2 regions of the Aeribacillus sp. JST-2 genome follow, and region 1 is predicted to be linked to the other one. Evidence: a T-box and tRNA genes for the amino acid it is inferred to sense, from the RefSeq annotation. Region 1 holds a T-box; the other holds one or more tRNA genes.
What was found. The T-box of region 1 lies ahead of ileS (isoleucine--tRNA ligase). A T-box ahead of a tRNA ligase gene usually reads a tRNA of that ligase, here a tRNA-Ile.
Positions count from the first base shown of each region.

Region 2: it has a tRNA-Ile gene. The T-box ahead of ileS (isoleucine--tRNA ligase) is inferred to sense a tRNA for this amino acid. The anticodon was not compared.

Region 1 is NZ_JBVVUU010000001.1:81,533-89,665, reverse strand. Features, by position in the region: gene AC0KTX_RS00525 (solute carrier family 23 protein) at 1-350, opposite strand, end outside; gene pyrR (bifunctional pyr operon transcriptional regulator/uracil phosphoribosyltransferase PyrR) at 500-1,045, opposite strand; gene AC0KTX_RS00515 (RluA family pseudouridine synthase) at 1,207-2,121, opposite strand; gene lspA (signal peptidase II) at 2,125-2,586, opposite strand; gene AC0KTX_RS00505 (molecular chaperone DnaK) at 2,683-2,985, opposite strand; gene ileS (isoleucine--tRNA ligase) at 3,098-5,866, opposite strand; T-box leader at 5,925-6,148, opposite strand; gene AC0KTX_RS00495 (DivIVA domain-containing protein) at 6,199-6,711, opposite strand; gene AC0KTX_RS00490 (YlmH family RNA-binding protein) at 6,809-7,585, opposite strand; gene AC0KTX_RS00485 (YggT family protein) at 7,661-7,924, opposite strand; gene AC0KTX_RS00480 (cell division protein SepF) at 7,934-8,133, opposite strand, start outside.
Region 2 is NZ_JBVVUU010000003.1:108,133-116,265, reverse strand. Features, by position in the region: gene AC0KTX_RS02840 (methyl-accepting chemotaxis protein) at 1-1,452, shown strand, start outside; gene AC0KTX_RS02835 (DUF1189 domain-containing protein) at 1,447-2,247, opposite strand; gene AC0KTX_RS02830 (Na/Pi cotransporter family protein) at 2,461-4,086, shown strand; partial or broken gene AC0KTX_RS02825 (DUF456 domain-containing protein) at 4,170-4,652, shown strand; tRNA gene AC0KTX_RS02820 (tRNA-Ile) at 4,715-4,788, shown strand; gene sodA (superoxide dismutase SodA) at 4,932-5,540, shown strand; gene AC0KTX_RS02810 (MFS transporter) at 5,649-6,923, shown strand; gene AC0KTX_RS02805 (PstS family phosphate ABC transporter substrate-binding protein) at 7,077-8,063, shown strand; gene pstC (phosphate ABC transporter permease subunit PstC) at 8,131-8,133, shown strand, end outside.

The DNA.
Region 1 (8,133 bases):
CATTGATAACCTGTCTTTTTGATCATAAGCGCGACAACCCCGTAAACGAACCCTGCCAAAAAGCTGCCGATCATCGCTGATCCTACACCGCCGGCAGCTTTAGCCGCAATTAATGGTGTGATGAAGGCAAAGGAGGAGCCAACATATGCTGGCACTTTTCCTTTTGTGATGAAAATAAATGCGAGTGTGCCAAGGCCGCTGGAAATCAAAGCAACAGAAGGATCAATTTTGACTAAAAACGGTACGAGAATCGTTGCTCCAAACATGGCAAACAAATGCTGGAAGCTGAGAGCGATCCATGTGAAAAAATCCGGTTTATCATGAACATCTAATACAATATCTTTTTTCATCTTTTATTCCTCCCATTAAGATAACCCACAAAAAAACCTCTTTGGCCCAATGAGGCGCAAAGAGGTTTTTTTGCGAAAATGTATACAAAATCCGCATACACTTTTGCGACCCCTTTGCAGCCTCTCTGGACTGCTATTAAAAGGGCTACCTATTCATTTTCATAAATGGATACTTTTTCTTTTTCATCGACTTCCAAAAGCTGCACGACAATTCTTTCCGAACTGGAAGTCGGAATGTTTTTGCCGACATAATCCGCTCGGATCGGCAGTTCACGGTGGCCGCGGTCAACAAGAACGGCAAGCTGGATTTGCGCCGGCCTGCCATAATCGACAATCGCATCCATCGCTGCCCGTACAGTTCTTCCCGTGTAAAGAACATCATCCACTAAAATAACTTTTCGATTGTTAATATCAATCGGGATATTTGAACCTTTTACGAGCGGTTCGCCGTTTTCAGTTTTTTGTGTCAAATCATCCCGATAAAAGGTAATATCAAGATCGCCGACCGGTATTTCCTTTCCTTCAATTTCTTCTATTCTCTTGGCAAGGCGCTTGGCAAGATAAATTCCCCTTGTTTTAATGCCGACCAAAACACAATTGTCTATACCTTTATTGTGTTCGATAATCTCGTGGGCTATTCTTGTAAGCGCCCTTCTGATCGCCTGGTCATCTAAAACAACCGCTTTTTCCGGCATGCTCATCACCTCTAATTCGTAAAAAAACCTCTCATCCTGAGGATGAGAGGTTTTTGTGCATAACCAACCTACTGTCACACCATTCCTTCTCAGCCTCTCGGGACTGCAGTTAAAGGATGTTGCATTTTCTAAACGTATTATGACAGAGCAAAGCAAAAATGTCAACGATCATTTCTTAACATTTGCAAGATCTTTTCAAATTCTTCCGGGAGCGGTGCTTCAAACATCAAAAACTCTTTTTTCCGGGGATGCTCAAATCCGAGCACGCCTGCATGAAGAACCTGTCCATCAATCGGAAGCGTTTTTTTCGGCCCGTACTTTGGATCGCCTGCAAGCGGATAGCCGATATATTTCATATGCACGCGGATTTGATGCGTCCTCCCGGTTTCCAGCTTGCACTCAATATACGTAAAATCCGAAAAGCGTTCCAACACATAGAAATGGGTGACGGCTTCTTTGCTGTTTGTCTTTGTTACCGTCATTTTTTGCCGATCCTTTGGATCCCTGCCGATGGGAGCATTGATCGTGCCTTGATCATGGGGAATAACCCCATGGACGACCGCCTTATATCTTCTTTCAACTGTTTTTTCCGCAAGCTGCTTTGCCAACGATTCATGTGCTAAGTCATTTTTTGCCACCATCAATAAACCTGAGGTGTCTTTATCAATCCGGTGAACAATTCCCGGGCGGAGAACACCGTTAATCCCTGACAAATCCTTGCAATGAAATAAAAGGCCGTTCACAAGTGTGCCAGTGGTGTGGCCTGGTGCTGGATGAACGACCATTCCTCGCGGTTTATTGACAACGATCACATCTTCATCCTCATAGTATATATCAAGTTCCATCGGTTCAGGCTTGACATCCAGCACTTCTGGTTCCGGAACCAAAACGGTGATGACATCGCCTTTTTGGCATTTGTAATTCGCTTTGACTTTTTTTTGGTTGACGAGAACAACCCCATCCTTGATCCAATTTTGAACAGATGTCCTAGACCAATTTTCATTTTCATTGGCCAAACATTTATCAATCCGTTCATTTTCCTCTTTTTCCGTAACAACAAAAGTAAACTGTTCCATTTTCTACTCCTTTTGTTTCTTTTCTTCGAAAAACAGAAAATATAAAAAAAGCAAAAATACCCCAATTGTCAAAGCCGAATCGGCAATATTAAAAATCGGAAAATTATATTGAAAAATATATGTATGGATAAAGTCCACAACCTCTTTGCGGAAAAGGCGGTCAATAAAATTTCCGATCGCGCCGCCGAGCATCAAGCTGAGGGCAGCCCCCAGCATTGCGTGTTGTTTCGCATATTTTTGCATATAATAAATAATGGCAATGACCACTATCACGGTAATAATATAAAAGAACACCATTTGGTTTTGCAATATTCCCCAAGCCGCCCCTTTATTGCGATGGGACGTTATGTATAAAAAACCGTTAATGATTTCAATGCTTTCACCAATTTCCATATTTTTCACGATCAGCCATTTTGTCCATTGATCGAGAAGGATGACGAATAAAGCAATTATATAATTGTGCACAATGCTTTCCTCCACTCAAAGGCAAGTTTCTTTCAAATTTTAGCACATTTTTTGACAAACAGTAAAGAAGCGCGGCCAGCAAAAAAGTGAAGCTCTTCACTTCACTTTTCCATGAAAACCTATTGATTTTTTTAAATATGTCTTCATATTGAGAAAATCATGAATCGTTCTGGCGGTCGGAACATGTGTTAATTGTTCAATTGGAATTTTTTTTCGTGTTTCTTCACATATACCATAAAGCCCATATTCCATTTTTACTAATGCGCGCTCGACATCGATCAGTTCGTTTTGGACATTGCGGATAAAAGCCGGATCATCCATATGGCAATTGGAAAGCCGCGCATTTAGTTCATCTTTCATTAACGTTAATTCTTCCTTAATGGGATCGAGCGGATTCATAATCAAAACCCCCTCGTCTGTTTTCGTACCTATATTTTAACCTCACGATCATTCAATAACACTTTAAACATTTTCCACTTGCAAAACAGAAAAGCCGTCAAATCGACGGCTTTTAAACAGTATAATGTTCTCGAACAATTGTTGCACATCTTTTGCAGAGCGTAGGATGATCTTCATCGGATCCAACATCTTTTGCTACGACCCAGCAGCGCTCGCATGTGACGCCTTCCGCTTGCTTTACAATTATTTTGATGTTGTCGAAAGCTTGCGCTTCTATTGGCGCTTCTGCATAATCACCAGCATATTCAAGCTGGGATACGATAAAGAGCTGTTTAACATCCTCTTCAATCGCATCAAGCAGCTCTTTTACTTCCTTCTTCGGATAAAGGATGAGTTGAGCGGTTAAAGATTTTCCGATCACTTTTTCATTTCTCGCGTTTTCAAGCGCCTTTAATACATCATCGCGCAGGCGCATGAATTTGTCCCATTTTGCTTCAATTTCTTTGCTTCCTTCAATGTCAATCGTTTCAGGCATATCGACAAGCTGAACGCTTTCTTCCGAAACGGATTCAATGTGGCTCCAAACTTCGTCAGCCGTATGCGGCAAAATGGGCGCCATCAGCTTCACAAGAGCGAGTAGCGCTTCGTGCATTACAGTTTGGATTGAGCGGCGGTCATGGCTGTCAGCTGCTTCAATGTATAAAATATCTTTCGCAAAATCAAGATAAAATGAGCTGAGATCAATGGTGCAGAAATTGTGAACCTCATGATAAACAACCGCAAAATCGTATTCATCATAAGCTTTTTTCACTTTCTCGATCAACTTGTTTAATTTAATGAGAATATAGCGGTCGACTTCCCGTAAATTTTCCGATGGCACTTTGTCTTTGCTCGGATCAAAATCAAACAAGTTCCCCAGCAGGAAGCGGTATGTGTTGCGAATTTTTCGGTAAACTTCTGCCACTTGTTTTAAAATCGCATCAGATACACGGACATCGGATTGATAATCAACAGATGCCACCCATAACCGGAGAATATCGGCTCCGAGCTGCTCCGTCACTTTTGTCGGCGCAACGACGTTTCCTAATGATTTGCTCATTTTCCGCCCTTCGCCGTCAAGCGCAAAACCGTGGCTTAATACCGCTTTATAAGGTGCTTTTCCTGTTACTGCCACTGCAGTGGACAAAGAAGAGTTAAACCAACCGCGATATTGGTCAGATCCTTCTAAGTACAGGTCTGCTGGACGTTCCAATTCTTCCCTTACGGTGAGCACCGCTTGATGCGATGACCCGGAATCAAACCAAACATCCATAATATCCGTCTCTTTCGTAAAAATTCCGTTTGGACTTGATGGATGCGTAAATCCTTCCGGCAGAAGATCTTTTGCCTCGCGTTCAAACCATACATTTGAACCATATTGGCGGAAAAGATTGGCCACGTGCTCAATTGTTTCATCTGTTATGATCGGTTCCCCGTTTTCACCATAAAATACAGGAATCGGCACGCCCCAAACCCTCTGACGAGAAATGCACCAGTCGCTTCGATCTCGAATCATGTTATGAATGCGCATTTCTCCCCAGTGCGGGATCCATTTCGTTTCTTTGATTGCATCAAGCAGTTCTTGACGAAAATCTTTAATGGACGCAAACCATTGCGAAGTTGCCCGGAAAATGGTCGGTTTTTTCGTTCTCCAATCATGCGGATATGAATGAGTAATGAACGAAAGCTTCAAGAGCGCGCCAACTTCTTCTAATTTTTCGGTAATTTTTTTATTCGCATCTTCATAAAACAGTCCTTCAAATCCAGGAGCTTCCTCTGTCATACAGCCTTTTTCATCAACGGGACATAATACGTCCAAACCGTATTTTTGGCCAATGATAAAGTCATCCTCCCCATGGCCAGGCGCAGTATGGACGCAGCCAGTCCCAGCATCTGTCGTCACATGCTCGCCAAGCATCACTAGTGAATCACGTTCGTAAAACGGGTGTTTGGCAACGACATATTCGAGCGCTGATCCTTTGAACGTTTTTACGACTTCATACTCCGTCCAGTTTAATTCTTTCGAAACTTGTTCAAGCAAGGCGGCTGCCAGAACAAAACGGCTGCCAGAAACTTTGACTACGCAATATTCCAATTCAGGATGGACGGCAATCCCTAAATTGGCTGGAATTGTCCATGGAGTGGTCGTCCAAATAACAATTTTTTCTCCTTCCGTTAGCACACCTTTACCGTCTTTCACTTCGAATGCTACATAAATAGAAGGTGAACGTTTCTCATAATATTCGATTTCCGCCTCCGCTAATGCCGATTCGCTTGAAGGCGACCAATAAACAGGCTTCAGCCCTTTATAGATGTAGCCTTTTTTCGCCATTTTACCGAAAACACGAATTTGCTCAGCCTCATATTCCGGTTTCAACGTTACGTACGGATTGTCCCAATCGCCGCGCACTCCGAGCCGCTTGAACTGTTCTCTTTGGCGATTGATCTGTCCCCATGCGTATTCTTCGCATAGCTTGCGAAATTCAGCTACAGACATTTCCTTCCGATTTACCTTTTTATTTTTCGTTAGGGCGGTTTCAATCGGGAGACCGTGCGTATCCCATCCTGGAACATATGGTGCACAAAATCCGCTCATTGATTTATAGCGGATGATAATGTCCTTTAAAATTTTGTTTAAAGCATGACCCATATGGATATCCCCATTGGCAAACGGAGGGCCGTCATGCAAAACAAATAAAGGACGCCCTTTCGTTCGTTCCTGCACTTTTTGATAAATGGACAGTTCATTCCATTTTTGTTGGATTTCCGGCTCTCTTTTCGGCAGATTTCCTCTCATTGGAAAGCTTGTTTTCGGCATTAATAATGTTTCTTTATAATCCATTGCCATACCTCCACATCAAAAAATCTTAGATTTATCTAAATAAAAAACCTCCTCATCCCTAAGGGACGAGGAGGAACATCTCGCGGTACCACCCTTATAGACGACAAAAAGGCATTGCCGTCCACTTCACATTGCTAACGGTTTTTCATCCGCCAAAGCTTACTGAATTCAGCCCGGAACTCAAGGGTGATCTTCGTTCTTCCGCCTTTACCGGGCTTCCACCGTCCCCGGCTCGCTGCTGAAAGGGAATGGAAGAACTACTGTCCCTCTCATTGTTTTTTATATTTCATTTTATTTTCGTATTATAAGAAAAACAGCTGAAAAAAGTCAAGTTATACTTTTGATTCCTCTGTTTCTTCTTCGCCGAGAATCGGTTCAACATTATATTCCATCAAGTGATCCCAATCATCGTTTTTTAACAAATCAAGCTGCGCTTCAATGAGCATTTGAAAGCGGGTTCTGAACACTTTCGATTGCTTCTTCATTTCTTCGATTTCCATCGCAATTTTATGCGATTTTGCCAATGCTTCATTGATGATTCTGTCTGCATTTTTTTCCGCTTCTTTAATGATCAGCTTTGCCTCTTTTTGGGCATTTCTTTTGACATCTTCCGCCGCTTCCTGAGCGACTAAAATGGACTTATTTAATGTCTCTTCTATATTGTTAAAATGGTTGAGTTTTTCCGTTAATTCTTTCACCTTTAATTCAAGTTCTTTTTTTTCACGGATAATCATTTCATAATCTTTAATGACTTGGTCGAGAAACTCATTGACTTCATCTTCATCATATCCGCGAAAACCTTTTGTAAACTCCTTGTTATGAATATCCAATGGCGTTAATGGCACTAAATTCCACCTCCATAAGTATGTTCTTCGGTCAGCGTTATTTCAATTATAAAACATATTTCGACAAAACGGACAACTTTCCTCCATTTTCCTTAAATTATTTTTGAATGCCAACAGCAAGACGCCATTTTTCTTTTTTTGTTTTCCCATCAATCGAGATAATTTTGCTTCTTCCATAACCGCGAACGGAAAATACATCGCCTTCTTTCACTTCAAAATGAGCGTCTTCCGTCACTTTCCAATTTACTTTGATTAGCCCATTTTCAATTAGCGCTTTTACTTTTTGTCTTGACAAGCGGTGGATATTGGCAATCACGGCATCAAGACGGAGAGAAGAAACAGTAATAATGAACTCGTCCATTTCCTTTTTTTCGTCTATCAATTGATGGAATGAAATCGGCTTTAATTGGACGGATGTTCTGCCAACTTTGCTGAAATTCAAGGACAGAAAACGTTCCATTTCCTTCACTGCGATGAACTGCACTATGCCGCCTTCGATGAGAATATCGCCAAATTTTCCTCTTTTCACCCCTAATCCCATCAGAGATCCGAGCACTTCCCGATGAGAAATGTTCACAAATTTTTTCGGATAGACTATTTCAAAAGCGGTGAGTTCAAAATCATCTGCTGTCGGCTGAAAATAATCCGGATAAAGGATCGCCCGTTTTCGCTCCGCATGGTCATAGCCTCCGAAAAATTGGACGCGGACATCGCTATGCTCCCCAATCACCGTTTTCACAATGTTTTGCTCTCTCGGATCCAGAAAATCAATCAATTTCGGCCGATATTGCTCCATTACAATGTTCTTCCAATCAAGCAGCTGGTCAATAAACGGCCTTTCATTTTCGCGAAAATGCTGATATATGCTGTTCACTTACGATACAACTCCAACTTCTTATATAAAAAGCGCCGATTGGAATATTTCCCTTCGCCAATCAGCGCGGTTTTATCAAGATATCATCGAAAAAACGGCATACAGCCCGTAATCGGCAAATCTTAGCGCAATCAACGCAACTATAGGAGAAAAATCAATCATTCCAAGCGGGGGAATAAATCTTCTGAACGGTTCTAAATACGGCTCGCAAATATTTGCCAAAAACTGCCCCACTGCTGTCTCTCTTGCGTTAGGAAACCATGACATCAAAATATAAATGATAATCGCATAGGAATAGATTTCCAACAAAACACTCAAAATGTTATATAACGTCCCCATTTACCATATCTACCACCTTTTATGATCATCTTCTGACAAGAAATCGGAAATCGATCCGGAAATATCTACATTGTCGGGCGCGCATAAAAAGATATCTACTCCAACACGTTGTATATCGCCGCCAATAGCGTAAACGGTTCCGCTTAAAAAATCGACAATTCTTTTGGCCTGATCATGGCCGATGCGCTGTAAATTGACGATGCAAGCCC
Region 2 (8,133 bases), on a different contig from region 1:
GAGGTTATTCAGAAACAATCTTCACAACTTATTCAAGATGGTTTGCCGGCAGATTTTTTTTTAATACATAACAACAAAGTTGAACCTTTTTCCGTCAGCCGAAAATCGGACATTAATATTTCACAGCCGCTTCTAAACAAAATCACGCACAAAAACGAGGGAATTCTTCATGAAAAAATTGAAGGAAAATCTTATACGTTCGCATTTAAAGAAATGCAGGAATTAAAAGGAATTTTTTTGCTTGCTGTTCCCTCGGAAAACTTTATGGCTCCCGTTTATGAACTCGCAACTAATACGATTTGGATCGGAATGATTAGCATATTGATTATGATGATTATTTTATTGATTATGGTCAGAAGTATTACCAAACCTTTAACAGCTTTGCAAAATAAAATGAGGATCATGCGAAAAGGGAACATACAGCTTGATTTGAATATTGAAACAAAAGTTCCGGAAATTCTTTCATTGATGAAAAGCTTTAAGCAATTAGCAGGTTATTTAAGCGACATTATCCAAAGAATTAATGCAACGACGGAAGATTTATCAGATACGGGGAGAAAATTAAAAAATTCTTCCGATGACGTTATAAAGCTCCATACGAATCTCGTTGAATCCATTTCAATTGTGAAAAATGGAGCGGAAGAAACCGCTTCAAGTTCTGAAAAAAGCGTCGCCGCATTTCATTCGATGAAGGAGACAATTGAATCAGTCCTTGAAAAAATTGAATACCTAATAACAAGTGCTGAAGGCATGAATCAATCCGCTAACGTCGGCGAGTGGAAAATGCGGGAAATGGTCGAAACATTAAATAAATTTGAAAAAGAGTGTAAAAGCATGTCGGCGATTATGAAAAGTGTCCGCGATCATTCCAAGCAGATTGAAAAAGTTGTGGAAATCATACATGCTCTAGCAGAGAAAACAAAATTATTATCATTAAATGCAGCCATCGAAGCGGCCAGAGCAGGCGAGGAAGGAAAAGGTTTTTCCATTGTTGCCCAAGAGGTCAGAAAACTTGCGGAGCAGTCGTCTAAAGCGACGGAAGAAATATCAAATTCGGTGAAAATGATGGATGGAATATCGCTCAGCGCCTTTAAGGAGTTTGAATCCATTTTACATCTTGTTCAACAGCATTTGAGGGTTGCCGGTGAATCAAGGCTTTCCTTTGACCAGCTGGTGGCTGAAGTAGGGAAAGTCAACCAAATTTTATCGGAAACAACAAACAGCTTGCATACATTGCAAAATTTATTGCCGAGCATGGAAAAGGCAGCCGAAAATTATTTATTTGTCTCGCAGGAAACGTTTTCTAGTGCAGAACAAATGTATTCAATCGCCAATGTGCAAATGGAACAAATTCGCGAAAATCACTCCATTGGGTTAACGTTAATGGAATTATCGGAATCATTAAAATCAACCACCAGCAAATTTTCGGTTTCAAAAGGCCAAGCATCATAACGGCTTGGCTTTTTGAATCGATTTTATAGGTGTTTTCGGTTTGGGAATTTCTTTTAAAGCCATGTAAAGAACAGTTGTATGAACAAACCAGTTAATCAAAACAGCAAAAGAGACGTTTATTTGAAGAACATTCATAATGGCAAAAAATACGGTCGACAAAGTGACGCTGTATGCGGAAATATTCCAGAGCTGTTGAAAGTTTAACCTCTTCTTCATCATCTGTTTAAACAAAAGGCCAATAACAGCCAACAAGGTAATTTCCATGAATTTTGCCGCTGCAGACATGATGAATAAAACAATCAACAGAACTGGAACAATGATTGGAGTTAGCTCCGAAATTTGATGGATCCAGCCTGTAACATCTTTTTTTGAAAAATCCGCATCCATCCAATCATCGTACTCGAGTTGTTGTATGTTTCCGTTTGAAACAATAACGAATTTGTCCGGCAAAATGCCGATTGCATTTTGCCTCCATTTTAAGTTGTCCCTCTCAACAGCTCCTACTGGATCAAAAAGAACGTCATATTCTCCTTTTTTCACTTCCACGACTGATTGTGCTTCCGTCACCAGTTTCCCGTTTTGGATTGAAAATGAAGGAATTTTTTCTTCAATGATTTCATCTAATCCACTAAAGGCGCTTACAAAACTTGAACTTATAAATAGAAAGTTTGGAAAGGCGGCCAAAAACGAAAGGAAAAAAGCATAAAGAATGGTTTTTCCGATTTTTTGGAACCTTGTCAGCGCAATCGTTTTAGGGGAATAAAGACTTTTTAAAAGCTGGATGAAAATATTCACTGGTTGCTGCACTTCCTTTTTGAACATTTCCTTTCGATTTTAACTTTGAAGGAACGATTAATCAAGCCATTAAAGTAAATCAACATGATGAATGCAATCATGTGAGCTAAATCACAGTTCAGCTCTTTACAAAAAATATTCAAAATGTTAAAAATGAAAAAGATCTCAAGGAATTTTCTCAGCGCCAGAAAACAGGTGAGGGGGTGAAAAGGGGTGGACATTCAAAAAATAGTTTTCGACTTTCTTGGCGGATTAGGAATATTTTTATTCGGCATAAAATTCATGGGAGAAGGATTGCAAAAATCGACAGGAGACAAATTAAGAGATATTTTAGATAAATTTACAACAAATCCTTTTATGGGAATTTTAGCAGGGATGTTTGTAACGATGCTTATTCAGTCCAGCAGCGCCACAACGGTTTTAACAGTAGGACTAGTTTCCGCTGGATTTATGACTCTCAGACAAGCGATCGGGGTGATCATGGGAGCCAACATTGGCACAACTGTGACAGCGTTTATCATCGGTTTTGACATCGGAGCATATGCTTTGCCGATTATGTGTTTGGGATCTGTTTTTCTATTTTTCTTTCGTCACAAGAAAATAAACAGCATTGGACGCATTTTATTTGGATTTGGCGCTTTATTTTTCGGGCTTGAATTAATAGGAGACAGCATGAAGCTTTTAAGAACGTTGGAAGAGTTTAACGATTTAACTTTAAACATGAGCTCCAATCCGCTGCTTGGAGTTGGCCTCGGCACATTGTCTACCATGATTGTTCAGAGCTCGAGCGCAACGATTGGGATCTTGCAGGAACTGTATTCGCAAAGGCTGATTGATTTGAATGCGGCGCTTCCAGTATTATTTGGCGATAATATTGGGACAACGGTTACGGCTGTTTTGGCTTCCATTGGGGCTTCCATTGCAGCAAGAAGGGCAGCTTTGACACATGTATTATTTAATTTGATTGGAACGACATTATTCTTGATGTTTTTGCAGCCTTTTGCAGGATTTATTGAGGCGCTGCAGTTTTATTTTAATTTAAACCGTGAAATGGCGATCGCTTTTGCTCACGGTATTTTCAATGTTACCAATACGTTGATTCAAGCTCCTTTTATAGGGGGGCTGGCTTGGCTAGTAACAAAAATCATTCCCGGAGAAGATTTGCAAATTAATTTTAAAGCCCAGCATTTAGACCCGATTTTTATTGAGCAATCGCCAACGATCGCGCTGGGGCAGGCTAAAGAAGAAGTGCTGCGGATGGGGCATTTGGCGTCATTAGGTCTTGAAGAAGCGAGACAATTTTTGTTGACCGGCCAGCAAAAACATGCTCAAACATCCTTGCAGCTTGAAGAGGCGGTCAACAACCTTGACCGGAAAATTACGGACTACCTCGTTCTTGCTTCTGGAAAAGATATGTCGCCCAACGATTCCCGCCAACATTCCATATTAATGGATACCGTTCGGGATATTGAACGAATCGGCGATCATTTTGTCAATATTGTCGAGCTGATTGAGTATAAAAATACGAATAAAGTAATAATAACTGAGCAGGCGTTGAAAGATTTAATGGAGATGTTTGAACTTACACTCCAAACGGTAAAAGATGCCTTAAGAGCTTTGGATGATAACGACATCGATGTTGCGGCAAAAGTTTTGAAATCGGAGGAAAAGATAGACAGAATGGAACGAGTTTTGCGCAAAAAGCACATCATTCGGATGAATGAGGGGATTTGTACGGGGCAAGGCGGCATTGTTTATGTTGATATTATCAGCAATTTAGAAAGAATAGGAGATCATTCCGTCAACATCGCAGAATCGGTTTTGGGCTACCGGCATTAACTGGGAAAATGTCATGGTTAAAAAATGAAAACCGGGGACGGCTCTTTTGGCTGACCGGTTTTATTCAAAGGAGGAATTACTGAATGGATTTTGTTGTTTGGCTGCTGATCATAGCTTTATTTCTTTTATCATTTATCGGCCTGATCTACCCTATTTTGCCGTCCAGCCTGTTGATCATTGCCGGAATTTTGCTGTATGGTTTTTATTTCAGCTTCAGCTAGCTTTCGCTGTCATTTTGGATCGTGGAAGGAATTTTGCTGGCCGTTTTGTTTCTGGCTGATTATTTAGCAAACGCTATTGGCATAAAACGCGTTGGCGGCAGCAAAGCAGCAGGTTGGGGAAGTACAATCGGCTTGATTGCCGGCCCTTTTATCATCCCGTATGCCGGCATCATTTTCGGTCCGTTTTTTGGCGCAGTTTTAGCGGAACTTCTCATACATCGCAAATCCTTTAAAGAATCCGTTCAGGTTGGATTAGGGTCATTGCTTGGGCTTGTGTCGAGTACAATTGCCAAAGGCTTGATCCAATTGGTCATGATGATCTTTTTCTTTTTTAAAGTTTTTTAAAATCAACTGTTGACGTATGGCGCTGTAAGATGATATTTTAAATATTGTCGGTTATGGATTGAGGACCCTTAGCTCAGCTGGTTAGAGCAGACGGCTCATAACCGTCCGGTCGCAGGTTCGAATCCTGCAGGGTCCATATTATTTAAGAACGCTTTTTGTAAGCGTTATTTTTTTTGAGCGCATGAATTGCATCCTTTTCATAAGTTTGGTAATCTGAATATGAAAGCTGATTGACCAGCGGCTTTCAATACATAATGACCCATTAAGGAGGAGAATAGCATGGCATATGAATTACCAAAATTGCCTTATGATTATGATGCTTTGGAGCCTCATATCGACAAAGAAACGATGACCATTCATCATACGAAACACCATAATACTTATGTTACCAATTTAAATGCAGCATTGGAAGGACAAAGCGAGCTTTTAAGCAAAAGTGTAGAAGAATTAATTTCCAATTTGGATGCTGTTCCTGAGTCAGCTCGCACTGCTGTCCGCAACAATGGAGGCGGTCATGCCAACCACAGCTTATTCTGGACAATTCTTTCTCCAAATGGCGGAGGAGAACCTACTGGAGAATTAGCGGAAGCCATCAACAAAAAATTTGGAAGCTTTGCTGCTTTTAAAGAAGAATTTTCAAAAGCCGCTGCAGGCCGTTTCGGTTCCGGTTGGGCTTGGTTAGTTGTGAACAACGGCGAACTTGAAATCACCAGCACTCCGAACCAAGATAACCCGCTTATGGAAGGGAAAACTCCAATTTTAGGGCTTGACGTTTGGGAACATGCTTATTATTTAAAATATCAAAACCGCCGTCCTGAATATATTGCTGCATTTTGGAATGTCGTCAATTGGGATGAGGTTGCTAAACGCTACAGCGCTGCAAAATAATCATAAATAAAGGAAGCAAGCAAGGATGTTACATCCTTGCTTTTTTTCTTATACATATCTCCCTTTTAACTAGGAACAATAAGATCAGAAGTTAAAGGGGAGTTTTTTATGGTCAAAATGGTGTTGAAAAAAGGACATGTAGATAGGGATTTAATTTTACTTTTAATTATTGGCGGTTTCTATTCTTTGAGCATTGCGCTATCGAATACTTTTGTAAATGTTTATTTATGGAAGCAATCCGAAAAATTGCTCGATCTGGGCGTTTACAATTTGTTTATCGTCATTTTTCAGCCGCTTGCTTTTATCATTGCGGGAAGGATCGCTAAAAAAGTCGATCGTGTGATCGTGCTTCGTTTAGGTGTTTCGTTTTTGGCCGCTTTTTTCTTAACTGTCCTCTCGTTAAATCAGTCAGCAATCAACTTTCTTTATCTATTAGGGGCGATTATCGGGATCGGCTATGGATTTTATTGGCTGGCTTTTAATGTCCTGACCTTCGAAATTACGGAACCAGAAACGAGGGATTTTTTCAATGGTTATTTAGGTATTTTGACGTCTATGTCGGGAATGATCGGCCCGATTTTAGCGGGCTGGATTATCTCTTCCTTCACGAATTCAACGGGCTATAAAATCATTTTTGTTGTTTCTCTCATCTTATTTGCCGGTGCGGTTTTGCTGAGTTTCTTTTTTTCGCGAAGACAGGCCGATGGTGAATATATGCTTTTGAAAATTTTTCGGGAGCGGCGAAGAAATAAAAATTGGAAATTGATTACTAATGCTCATGTAATGCAAGGGATCCGTGAGGGGACATTTGCCTTTGTGATCGGTGTATTTGTATACATTTCAACAAATAGCGAAATGGCGTTAGGAACGTTTGGGTTTTTAAATTCACTTGTTGCCTTTTTTGCTTATCTTTTTGCTTCCAAATGGATTACGAAAAAGATGAGGAAAAAAGCGATTTTGGCCGGAGGGCTTTTATTGTATGCTTCTCTTTATCTAATCCTTTTTAAGATCACTTATGCAAAACTGTTAATGTACGCTTTTGCAATCGGCATCGCTTATCCAATTTTGCTTGTTCCGTATTCGTCCATTACTTATGATGTTATTGGAAGAGGGTGGAATATTGGACAAGCGAGAATTGAATACATCGTCGTAAGGGAAATTTTTTTAAATATAGGAAGAATTCTTTCAATCCTTTTTTTTATTGCAACCGTTGCTTTCACAAATGAGAAACAATCTCTTTCTTATCTATTGGCCCTGATCGGTGCAGGACATGCGCTGATCTATCCATTTGTGAAACAGATTAAGCTTCAAGAAAGCAATCGTCCCTTAAAGCAGGAACGGCGGATTCGGAAGCCCAATCTTGCAGATGGGGAAAGAGGATGATGGAAGACGGGAGATCCGATTTGAAATAGATGTTGCTATGAATAGACAAGCTTTACAAAAGCTTTACATTCTATTAAAACGCATTTAATACTCACACGTTAATCTTATATACGAAAGGTTGAGAACACGAATTTATAGGGGGAATTAAAAGAAATGAAAAACTTCAAATTTTTGGCGCTCTCCATCATGATCGGTTCTTTTATGGCTTTTGCGGCAGCATGCGGTAGTTCAGAAGAAGGAAGCACGAACGGAAACTCAGGCTCTGAGCAACAACAATCAGAGAGCGGATCTGAAGAGAAAAAATTGGAAGGCGAAATTGCCATTGACGGTTCATCGACTGTTGGTCCGATCATGGAAGCAGTATCCGAAGAATTTTCGGCCGAGCATCCTGATGTAAAAGCACCGATCGGAATCTCCGGAACCGGCGGCGGTTTTGAAAAATTTACAATCGGTGAAACTGATATTTCCAACGCTTCCCGTCCTATAAAAGAGGAAGAGAAAAAAGCTGCGGAAGAAAATGGGATTGAATATACAGAATTTAAAATTGCTTTTGACGGTCTGTCCGTTGTTGTAAACAAAGAGAATGACTGGGTTGACAAACTTTCCATCGAAGATTTGGCAAAAATATGGAAAGGTGAACCGAAAAAATGGTCTGATATCAACCCGGATTGGCCAAAAGAAGATATCAAATATTTCTCTCCTGGTACAGATTCAGGAACATATGACTATTTTGATGAAGTTGTCCTGCAAGGAGAGCCGATTGTAAAAGAAGCCACCTTATCTGAAGATGATAACGTGCTCGTAAAAGGTGTGGCAAACGATAAAAACGCCATCGGCTATTTCGGTTATGCTTATTATCTTGAAAATAAAGATCAATTGAAAGTGGTGCCAATTGTTAATTCAAAAGGTGAGGCTATTGAACCGACAAATGAAACGATTGAAAAAGGAACTTATGAACCGCTTTCCCGTCCGCTTTTCATCTATGTCAACAACAAATCGTTAAAAGAGAAACCGCAAGTGTATGAGTATGTGAAATATACTTTGGAAAACGCAGCTCAGCTTGCCGAAGAAGTTGGCTATGTCAGCCTTCCGCAAGAGCAATATGATGAGCAGCTAAAAACGCTTGAAAGTTTAAAATAAAGAAGAAAATTATGATGAGAAGCATCGTGCTTCTCATCTTCCTATTGGCATGAAAGGGGTTTTCAAGATG